DNA from 3 places in the Sphingomonas sp. SFZ2018-12 genome. Region 3 is predicted to be linked to each of the others. Evidence: predicted binding sites of a transcription regulator. Region 3 holds the regulator's gene; each other region holds the start of a gene.
What was found. Region 3 encodes LexA, which represses DNA repair genes until DNA is damaged. Its sites were predicted from a motif close to GTTCCNCNCTTGTTCT; they were not measured.
Positions count from the first base shown of each region.

Region 1: a site for LexA is predicted at 1,355-1,370, ahead of GO308_RS04740 (S24 family peptidase). Genes of this name have one in related genera too.
Region 2: a site for LexA is predicted at 1,448-1,463, ahead of uvrA (excinuclease ABC subunit UvrA). Genes of this name have one in related genera too.

Region 1 is NZ_WTFM01000001.1:1,022,087-1,025,567, reverse strand. Features, by position in the region: gene brxF (BREX-3 system P-loop-containing protein BrxF) at 1-143, opposite strand, end outside; gene GO308_RS04745 (WYL domain-containing protein) at 136-1,032, opposite strand; gene GO308_RS04740 (S24 family peptidase) at 1,441-2,082, shown strand; gene GO308_RS04735 (hypothetical protein) at 2,095-2,520, shown strand; gene GO308_RS04730 (DUF5818 domain-containing protein) at 2,517-2,822, shown strand; gene GO308_RS04725 (hypothetical protein) at 2,822-3,019, shown strand; gene GO308_RS04720 (hypothetical protein) at 3,044-3,283, opposite strand; gene mobF (MobF family relaxase) at 3,354-3,481, opposite strand, start outside.
Region 2 is NZ_WTFM01000001.1:718,916-722,396, forward strand. Features, by position in the region: gene uvrA (excinuclease ABC subunit UvrA) at 1-1,439, opposite strand, end outside; gene GO308_RS03410 (hypothetical protein) at 1,704-3,481, shown strand, end outside.
Region 3 is NZ_WTFM01000001.1:870,889-874,369, forward strand. Features, by position in the region: gene GO308_RS04040 (ComEC/Rec2 family competence protein) at 1-1,626, shown strand, start outside; gene lexA (transcriptional repressor LexA) at 1,620-2,297, opposite strand; gene GO308_RS04050 (molybdopterin molybdotransferase MoeA) at 2,352-3,481, opposite strand, start outside.

The DNA of each region.
Region 1 (3,481 bases), 150 kb from region 3:
ACATTGATCAAGGGCATGCCTTCGCTCTCGGCAAGGCGCGACAGGATCTCTGTTTTTCCGCCTGCACTATTCGCGACAACAAGGATCAGCTTACTTTTCAATGTCGCTGCATCTTCAGCAAGCTGTTGCAACCGCTCAAGCATATTGCGGTCCCTCTGGCTGAGACACGCCATCGCCATGCCTTCCCGAACGAATTTCGGCCGCGTTCAAGAGCACAATCTGCTGGTCCTGGGGTCTACGTGCTGCCGGATCGGTGTCTAATCCAAGGCGCTTCAGTGCGTAGTAGAGGAGAGCCCTTCGGACCGGGATGGTCGTCACGCCCCTTTCCATTCCGTAATCGAGCTCGATCGCCTTGCGCTGACCGGCACTCAATTCGGGATGAGGCGCGATCTGGAGCTCAACCTGCTCTTCCCATTCGCTATCGCCCGAAGGCCTAGCATCTGCCGGCTTCGATGAGCGCGTATCGGTGATGCGCGAGAGAACAAAGTCTTTGAAGGCGCTACTTCGTGGGCAATGCGCGCGAGCATGCCACCTGAAGCCGTCAAACACCAAGGCATGAGGTTCGATCCACCGCCAAGCAGGCTCAGGGGAAGACATCGATTGGTAGAAGGCTTCGATCGCCTCGTGCCGCTTGATCGCCGTCACGATGGCCCTCAGAATTTTGGGCGAGACACCCCGGGCGGGAGTCGGGGCACAGGCGAAACTCGGCAAGCCCCCGATCCAGCTATCGTCGGCGGCAATGATTCCATCCGAGAGCGATCTGAGCTGGGAGAGATATTGGGCTGCGTCGGGCTGGTGGAAGACGGGGGTGAACGACGAGCTACGAACGTAAGTCCTGGCGCTCTTGTCGTAGACCATGTTGGCTTCAGCGAGGCCAAGATATCTGTTCAGATCCGTCGAAGCCTGGTTGATCGAAACGCCGAAAACGTCAATCAGGTCACTGCGGTTGACATGCCCTTCCCAGAAGAGCCTGAATTCGATGAATTCGAGGCGGCTCTCCACCCCGCGTCGCAATCCCGAATCGTTGTCCATCCCCAGATCCCCCAAGAAACTGGGCTAAACCAGTTTCTGTATGGGTAAGCGTAGTGGATGCTTGATGGCGACGCAACGAGATTCGGAAAGCTGCTGGCCCCGGTTTGGCTAATCTACCTGCGGCTAACTGTCTCTGAGCTAGCAAGAAATTCCGACACCTTCTGGCAGGTCTTGTGGCGCGGCCTGCGCCCGTCCCGAAGGTCGTGAACGAAGCGAGGATCTGCCACGACGTGCCGACCGAAGGTGCTCGGCGACGTCCTTGTTTGCGCCAGATATGCCTCGATCTGCTCCAGTAGCTCCATCACCATAGACTCGCTTTAAGCTTGCGTTCTTGTTATGTTCTTACTAGGAAGGCTTCCTAGAGTCTAGGATCGATTTTCCTAGGTGCCCGCGATAGGACTGGCAGTCATGGACGACGCACGGAGAGCCCTGGACGAACTGATCCAGCAACGAGGGGTGAATTACTCCTCAGTTTCGCGCCTGTTGGGGCGCAATGCCGCTTACATCCAGCAGTATATTCGGCGCGGCAGCCCGAGGCAGCTGGACGAGCAGGACCGCTCGGTTCTGGCGCGATTTTTCGGGGTCGATGAGAAGGTTCTTGGAGCCCCTGCCCGCCGCTCAGGCCCGGTGGTCGAACTGGTCCATGTGCCTTTGCTCAATGTCGAGGCATCGGCCGGCCATGGCGCTCTGGCCGAAATGGAAGCCAAATCCGCGCAGTTCGGCTTCGACGAGAAGTGGCTTCGCCGACTGACCGCGAGCAAGGCATCGAGCCTCTCGATTATCGCGGTCCATGGGGACTCCATGGAGCCCACCCTCCACGATGGCGACGAGGTTATGGTCGATCTCGGGGATGGCCAGTCGCGGCTGAGAGACGGGATCTATGTCCTGCGGATGGACGACATGTTGAGCGTAAAGCGCATTGCCCTCGAACCGCAGGGCAAGCGGGCGTCGGTTCTGAGCGACAACCCGGCCTATCCAAGCTGGCGCGGCCTCGAGAAACGCACGCTCAATATCGTCGGACGGGTTCTCTGGTTCGGACGGGCGCTCTAAGGTGGTTCTCTGATGCTTGCCCTCCTTGCCGCTTCGATCGTCGCTTCCGGACAGACCTTTACCTGCACACCGACTCATGTCTGGGATGGAGACGGTCCGGTCTGGTGTGCGGAAGGCCCTCACCTGCGGATCGCCGGCATCGCGGCCCGGGAAATGGACGGCACCTGCCGCACCAATCAGCCCTGCCCGAATGCCACGGCAATTGAAGCGCGCGACGCCCTTGTACAGCTGATGGGTGGCGCGAAGGGAACAATTTCGACCGGTCATGTGGTGGTCAGAGGTCCGCGGCTGACATGCCGCTCTGAGGGGTCCGCAGGCGGAAACAGGACCGCTGCCTGGTGCCGTCTGCCGTCAGGTGCCGATCTGTCATGCGCCATGATCAAGACCGGCAAGGTCCTGCGCTGGGATCGCTACTGGAAAGGCCCGGCTTGCCGGTGAGCAGCACCACGCATCTGACCGGCATCGTCGAATGGGCGGCCAACGGACCAGTGCTGCGAACTGACGGTGGCGGGACTTGGGAACTCGACAACACCCGCCAGGTACGGAAATTCATCGGCGCCCGCGTCGAAGTGGTCGGGGAGCGTTCAGGGTTCAACGGATTTGCCTGCGACCAGATATGGCCTGCCGGAAAGCCTCGACCGACTGCATTCAAACTCCGGCTCGAATTCCTTCTTGCCGCAGCCTTCGTCGCCTACGGTCTCTACGCGACGGTTGGCGGGGTCGTCAGCGTGCTTGGCTGATGCTGAGCGACTGGGAGCTCTGGGCCTGCGCCAACCATGTCCTGCAAACCCATGCAGACAAGGCAGCCTTGCACGTCGCCGAACAGATTGGGGCTCTCGCACTTGCTGGCGATGAGGCAGGCATTCGGACATGGCAGGCTATCGCCCAGCGGATTGTCCAACTGAGCTCCAACGCCCAAGATCGACCACTCCAGTAAACCTCATCGACAAGACCTGTAAGTTCATCCGATCGGCGAGAGATCGCCCGGAAACAAACACGACTGCGCGGCCGGGCCGCCCTGGCTGTCGCCTTCGATGGTGAAGCCGCGCATGCGTTCGACCAGATGACGAGCAAGATCGACCCTGGCGCTGCGCTGGGCGCGTGGATCATCGGCATTGAGCCGGACGAGCGTGTGCTCCGGCGCAACAGCCAGCGCGACTTCGAGATGGGTAAGAAGGATATCGTCGGAGATTCGGGGCATGGGCCAATGAGAACAAATAAAGAACTTTACGTCAACCGGTCATGTGCTGACGCATGGGGACAGCGGGACGCTAGATGCCGATTTCGAACGGCTTGGTGATCGACCGGTCAAGCTCTGGCGGCTTGCGTTCCGGTGCAGGAACCACACGATCCTTGGCCTGACCTTTGGCTGCCGCATCGCGGAGGAGATCGACCGTTT
Region 2 (3,481 bases), 150 kb from region 3:
GCCTCGGGCTTGAGGCGGGCGCCGTGACACGTCTCGCACGGGTGGGCGGCCTGGTATTTCGACAGCTCCTCGCGCATCCACGCGCTCTCGGTCTGGAGCATGCGGCGGTTGAGGTTGCCGATGACGCCCTCGAACGGCTTCTTCACGTCGTACGACTTGCGGCCGTCGATGAAGGTGAGGGTGACGGGCTTGCCCCCCGTGCCGTGGAGGATGATGAGCCGGACCTCGCCGGGCAGGTCCCGCCACGGGGTGTCGAGGCTGAAGCCGAACTCGCGGGCGAGGCTGGCGAGCACCTGCATGTAATAGGGGCTGGGCGGGTTGGACTTGGCCCAGGGGACGACCGCCCCTTTCTTGAGGCTGAGGTCGTGATTGGGGACGACCAGGTCCTCGTCGAAGATCAGCTTCTCGCCCAGGCCGTCGCAGGTCGGGCAGGCGCCCTGGGGCGCGTTGAAGCTGAACAGGCGCGGCTCGATCTCCGCAATGGTGAAGCCCGAGACGGGGCAGGCGAATTTTTCGGAGAAGACGATGCGGTTGGGCGGGATGCCCGCGCCTTTCATCTTGCCGGGGTCGGGGGATCGGGTGCTCGCCTCTCCGTTCGTGTCGAGCGTCGTCGAGACACGTTTCTCGACTTCGCTCGAAACGAACGGGGTGGGGGCTTCGCGAACCGAGGTGGTCGCGCTTCCCCTCTCCCCTGAAAGGGAGAGGGAGTCCACCGTGCCGTCGACCAGGTCGACATAGGCCAGCCCCTCGGCGAGTTTGAGCGCGGTCTCGAAACTGTCGGCCAGGCGCGTCGCGATGTCCGGGCGGACGACGAGGCGGTCGACCACGACCTCGATGTCGTGCTTGAACTTCTTGTCGAGCGCGGGGGCGTCCTCGATCAGATGCTGCTCGCCGTCGATGCGCACGCGCTGAAAGCCCGCGCGCTGCCACTCGGCCAGCTCCTTGCGATACTCGCCCTTGCGCCCGCGCACGACCGGGGCGAGCAGCAGGATGCGCGTCCCCTCCGGCAGCGCGAGCACGCGATCGACCATCTGGCTGACCGTCTGCGCCGCGATCGGCAGGCCGGTGGCGGGCGAATAGGGCACGCCGACCCGCGCCCAAAGGAGCCGCATATAGTCGTAGATTTCGGTGACGGTCGCGACGGTCGAACGCGGGTTGCGGCTCGTCGTCTTCTGCTCGATCGAGATGGCGGGCGACAGCCCCTCGATATGATCGACGTCGGGCTTCTGCATCAGCTCGAGGAACTGGCGCGCATAGGCCGACAGCGATTCGACATAGCGCCGCTGCCCCTCGGCATAGATGGTGTCGAAGGCGAGGCTGGACTTGCCCGACCCCGACAGCCCGGTGATCACCGTCAGCGTGTCGCGCGGAATGTCGATGTCCACGCCCTTGAGATTATGCTCGCGCGCGCCGCGCACGGAAATAGTCGTAAGTGCCATGGGCGAGGGTTCTAGCTTTGTTCCGGAGGGGATTCCAGAGGGGAGATAGGGCGGGGCGGCCGGGGATGCGAGGGGGGCTTTGGGGGCTAGAAGTGAACGCACGATCGTGCGGCTTAAACCCGGTCTCGAAGAATAGGTGACAGAATCATGACACCTAGAACATTGTTGCTAAACAAAAATTTCCGTTGTCAACGAAACGATCATGCGTAAGTTCGCGCGCGGCGGGTGATTTATCTGTGTCCCTGCGGGTTGAGGAGTAGAGCAATGGTGACGTTGACCGGTGCCGATGGTGCTGACATTTTGACCGGCGCAGCCGAGAACGATCTAATTGACGGACGAGCCGGGAACGACAGCCTGAGCGGCAGCGGTGGCAACGATACGATTATCGGCGGCGCGGGCTCGGACTCGTTGGCCGGTGGTTCGGGAGACGACCGGCTCTATTCCTTCGCGGAGACCATTGAAGCAAGCCCAAACCAGCTTTGGCCAGTGGGCGCGTCGCTGGACGTGTTTGCCGATCCTGACACTTTGATCGGTGGAGACGGAGACGACTTCTTTTTTGCAGGGATCGGCGACACCATCGACGGTGGCGGCATTGGGGCATTCGGCAACCGGCTTTCCATTTCTTTCCAAGGCGCAACATCCGGTGTCCAGGCGGATTTTCGCCTTCTTCTGGCTGCTGGTAACGAGCCAATTGTTATCGCCGGAACCACAATCAGTAATATTCAAAACACGTCCAACATTGAGGGTAGTAACTTTAACGACTTCATTGTCGGGATAGACACAGCTTACCCGTCAGGTACAAATATATATGGCCGTGGTGGCGATGATTTATTGCTAGCTACATATTACACCGGTTGGCTAAATTCCGGCCTTTATGGTGGCGACGGTAACGACACACTCGATGGTACCGACGCAGGTTATGGCGGAGTTTATTTTGGTGATGCTGGCGATGACCTAATAGACTCCCGAGGCAACTCAACGATCGGGGCTCTCGTTGATGGGGGCGATGGAAATGACGTAATCTTTGCTCGCGACGGAACCTTACGTGGGGGCGCCGGCAATGACGAGATTTCTTTGCAGGCGGTGTATAACGCTGTGGCCTTTGGTGACAGCGGAAATGATCGTATCTCTGGATCGGGTGCTGGTGAGTCTATTTTCGGAGGATTGGGGGCCGACACTATCGTCGGCGAAGCTGGTGACGACGTGCTGGGCTCTGCAGAAGGGCAATATGTCCCCGACAGTTACACGTATGCGCCCTTGAACGATATAGGTGCAGAACGAGATATCTTGACGGCCGGCGGCGGCAACGATTTTGTTTCCGTTGGATATGGCGATGATGCAGACGGAGGTGCCGGGTACGATACGCTAGTCTTGTCATTGGCTGGAGCGCCCGCTGGCGTCTTTTTCGATGGCACCGGGCTAGCTGCAGCGGGCAGCATCACTTTCGCAGGGGGGACGATCCAAAATTTCGAGGCGCTAGGAAGGCTGTACGGTAGCAACCTGAATGATACGCTCATAGTCGGAACGCATGCCGAATTAGTGTTTGTGGATGCTGGAGGCGGCGATGATACCATAAGGTCCAGCGGAAGTTCCGTTTCGGTGCAGGGCGGTGCCGGCAACGATTACTTCATTAGTGGTCCCGCCGGTGACATTTTTGATGGCGGTCCCGGATTGAATTCAGTCGGCTATGTTGATTATGCATCAGGCATTACAATCGCGCTTACTGATTTCGATAATTTTGCTGTTGGGCCGGGCGGAGACCAGATCAGGTATGTTGTGAACGTGAACGGATCAGCATTCGCCGACAATATTCGTGGGAACAATATTCCAAACATTTTGGCTGGTCTAGCGGGTAACGATACACTCGAAGGCGGTGCAAGCGCAGACGTCCTCATCGGCGGGACTGGCGACGACACCTACTTTGTTGAGAACATCGACGACGCCATTACCGAATTCGCCGGCGAAGGCGCCGATACGATTATCATTCGATCCACTGCTTCCAACTTCGTGCTCAGCGCCGGTGTCGACGTCGAGACGCTTTC
Region 3 (3,481 bases):
CCGCCGCCCCCCGCCGGAGTGCCCGGAGGCTATGATTTTGCGCGCGTCGCCTGGTTCGAGGGATTGGGCGCGACCGGGCGGGCATTGGGGCGCGTGGCGCTCGTCACCCCCGGCGCGGACGCGGGTGCGCCGCTTCGCGATCGACTGTCGGCGCATATCCGCAGCCGGCTGCCGGGCAGCGGCGGCGGCATTGCCGCGGCGCTCGCCACCGGGGACGAAGGCGGCATCGCCGACGACGATGCCGAGGCGATGCGGCGGTCGGGCCTGGCGCACCTGCTGTCCGTCAGCGGCCTTCACGTGACCGCGGTGGTGGGCGCGACGATGCTCGTCATGCTCCGCCTGCTCGCGCTCAGCCCGTGGCTCGCGTTGCGCGTGCGCTTGCCGGTCGTGGCGGCGGGCACGGCGGGGCTGGCGGCAATCGGCTATACCTGGCTGACGGGCGCGGAGGTGCCGACGGTGCGGTCGTGCATCGCCGCCCTGCTGGTGCTCGCCGCCTTGGCGATCGGGCGGGAGGCGATCACGCTGCGGCTGATCGCGGCGGGCGCGACGATCGTGCTCCTCATCTTTCCCGAAACGCTGGTCGGCCCGAGTTTCCAGCTCAGCTTCGCCGCCGTCACCGCGATCGTCGCGTTGCACGAGCATCCGCGCGTCCAGGGCTGGTTCGCGCGGCGCGAGGAGAGCGGCGCGCGCCGGTTGGTCCGTGCGCTCGGCACGACGCTGCTGACCGGGTTGGCCGTAGAGGCGGCGCTGACGCCGATCGCACTGTTCCATTTCCACAAGTCCGGGCTGTACGGCGCGCTCGCCAATATCATCGCCATCCCGATGACGACGTTCGTCATCATGCCGGTCGAGGCGATGGCGCTGATCGCCGACACGATCGGCCTGGGCGCGCCCTTCTGGTGGATCGCGGGCGTCGCGCTCGACCTGTTGCTCGCGATCGCGCACGCCACCGCCAATGCGCCCGGCGCGATCGCGACGCTGCCGTCGATGCCCGCCGGGGCCTTTGCCGCGATGATCGCCGGCGGGTTGTGGCTGATGCTGTGGCGGACCCGCTGGCGACGCTGGGGGGCCGTGCCGCTGTTGATCGGCGCGGTATGGGCGTTGGGGACGCCGCCGCCCGATCTGGTCGTGACCGGCGACGGCCGCCATCTGGCGCTGCGCACGGATGACGGCGGCCTGGCGCTGCTGCGCGCGCGATCAGGCGACTATGTCCGCTCGATCCTGGGTGAGGCGAGCGGCGTCGACGGCGCGGCGGATGCGCTCGATACCCATCCCGCCGCGCGATGCAACCGCGACCTGTGTGTGGTGGAGCATCGCGAAGGCGAACGACGCTGGCGGATCGCCGCGACGCGCAGCAGCTATCTCGTGCCCATCGCCGAGATCGTCCGGCTGTGTCGCGATGTCGACATCATCGTCAGCGAGCGCCGGTTGCCGCGTCGCTGCACGCCGCGCTGGCTGAAGCTGGATCGCGGGACACTGGCGCGAACCGGCGGGGTCGCGATCGCGTTCGGCGCGGGCCGGGTGACGACGGTGCGCCGGCCCGGCGATCGCCATCCCTGGCTCGACCCTGCAACGGTGCAACGGCCGCGCGTGACCTCACGCCCTCGGCGTTCTTCCGGTCAGTAGCGACGCAGCAACCCGGCAAGCCGCCCCTGTACGCGCACCTGGTCGGGACGGTAACGTTGCGGATCGTAGCTGCGATTGGCCGGATCGAGCCGGATCATCGCGCCCTCGCGACGGAAATATTTGAGCGTGGCCTCATTCTCGTCGATCAACGCCACGACGATCTCACCGTCGCGCGCGGTCTCGGTCCGACGCACCAGCGCATAGTCGCCATCGAGGATGCCGGCCTCGACCATCGAATCGCCCGCGACTTCGAGCGCATAATGATCGCCCGCGCCCAGCAACGCGGCGGGCACCGGCAGCATCTGCTGCCCCTCCATCGCCTCGATCGGCACGCCGGCCGCGATCCGGCCGTGGAGGGGAATTTCGATCACGTCGTTGGCGGGGGCTGGCCGCTGCGGTGCCTGGCTCGGCGGGGTACCCGTGGCGGCCGCGCCCTTGCCCTTCTTGGCTTCCGGTCGCTCGGGCATCCGCAGCACTTCGAGCGCGCGGGCGCGATTGGGCAGGCGGCGGATGAAATGGCGTTCCTCCAGCGCGCTGATCAGCCGGTGCACGCCCGACTTCGACTTGAGGTCGAGCGCCTCCTTCATCTCCTCGAACGACGGCGACACCCCGGTTTCGGCGAGGCGATCCGAGATGAAACAGATCAGTTCATGCTGCTTGCGCGTGAGCATCGGGGTTCTCCGTCGGAACAGACCCGGAACTTTTAGGAAACGCGGGGAACGCTGTCAAGCACCCGCGGGCGCGAGCGGCAGGATTTCCACCGAGTCGCCGGGCGCAGCGGCCGGAGCGTCGGGCGCGCGCACGATCAGGCAGTCCGCGTCGGCGAGCGCGTGGAGCATCGAGCTGTCCTGTCGCGCCGGCTCGACCACAATGCCGTTGACGCGCATTGCGCGTCGATAGTCCGCGCGTGGCCCGTTGGGAGGCAGGGCGACCCCCAGCATCGCGGTCGTCATCGCCGGGAACGGATCGCGCGCGCCCAGCCGTGCCCGGATCAGCGGCAGGACGAACAGCGTCGCGGTGACGAATGCGGAAACCGGATTGCCGGGCAGGCCGATCGCCACCATCGCGCCGCGCGTGCCGGCCATCAACGGCTTGCCCGGCCGCATCGCGATCCGCCAGAAATCGAGCGTGACACCCGCCGCCGCCAGCGCCGGGCGGACCAGGTCATGGTCGCCGACCGACGCGCCGCCGCTGGTGACGAGCAGGTCGGCGTCGACCGTGCCGAACGCCGCGGTCAGCGTATCGAGATCATCGGGCAGGATGCCGAGGTCGATCAGGTCGACGGGCAGGTTGGCCAGCATCGCGGCAAGCATCACCCCGTTGCTTTCGGGCAGCTGCGCCGGGCCGATCGGATCGCCGGGCCGCACCAGTTCATTGCCGGTCGCCGCGATCGCGACGCGCAGCCGGCGATGGACGGGCAGGGTGGCGTGACCCGCGATCGCGGCGAGCGCGATACACGGTGGGGTCAATTGCGCGCCCGCCGCGATCAGCGGCGCGCCCGCGACGAAGTCCAGCCCGCGCGGCCGGATGTTCGCGCCGATGGCAGCCGGACCTTCGCCGCTGAGCTTGAGCCGGTCACGCTCGCGCAGCGCCTCCTCCTGCACCAGCACCGTGTCCGCCCCGGCGGGCACGGGCGCGCCGGTGAAGATCCGCACCGCCTGACCGATGCGGACCTGCCCCGTGAAGGGCGCGCCTGCCGCGCTTTCCCCGACGATCCGGAGCGGTGCCCCCAGATCGGCGAAGCGCAACGCATAACCGTCCATCATCGCCAGGTCGCTCGCCGGCTGGGTGCGCGCGGCCTGCACCGGGGCGGCGGCCCAGCGCCCGGCCGCGGCGTGCAGGGCGGCGTGTTCGA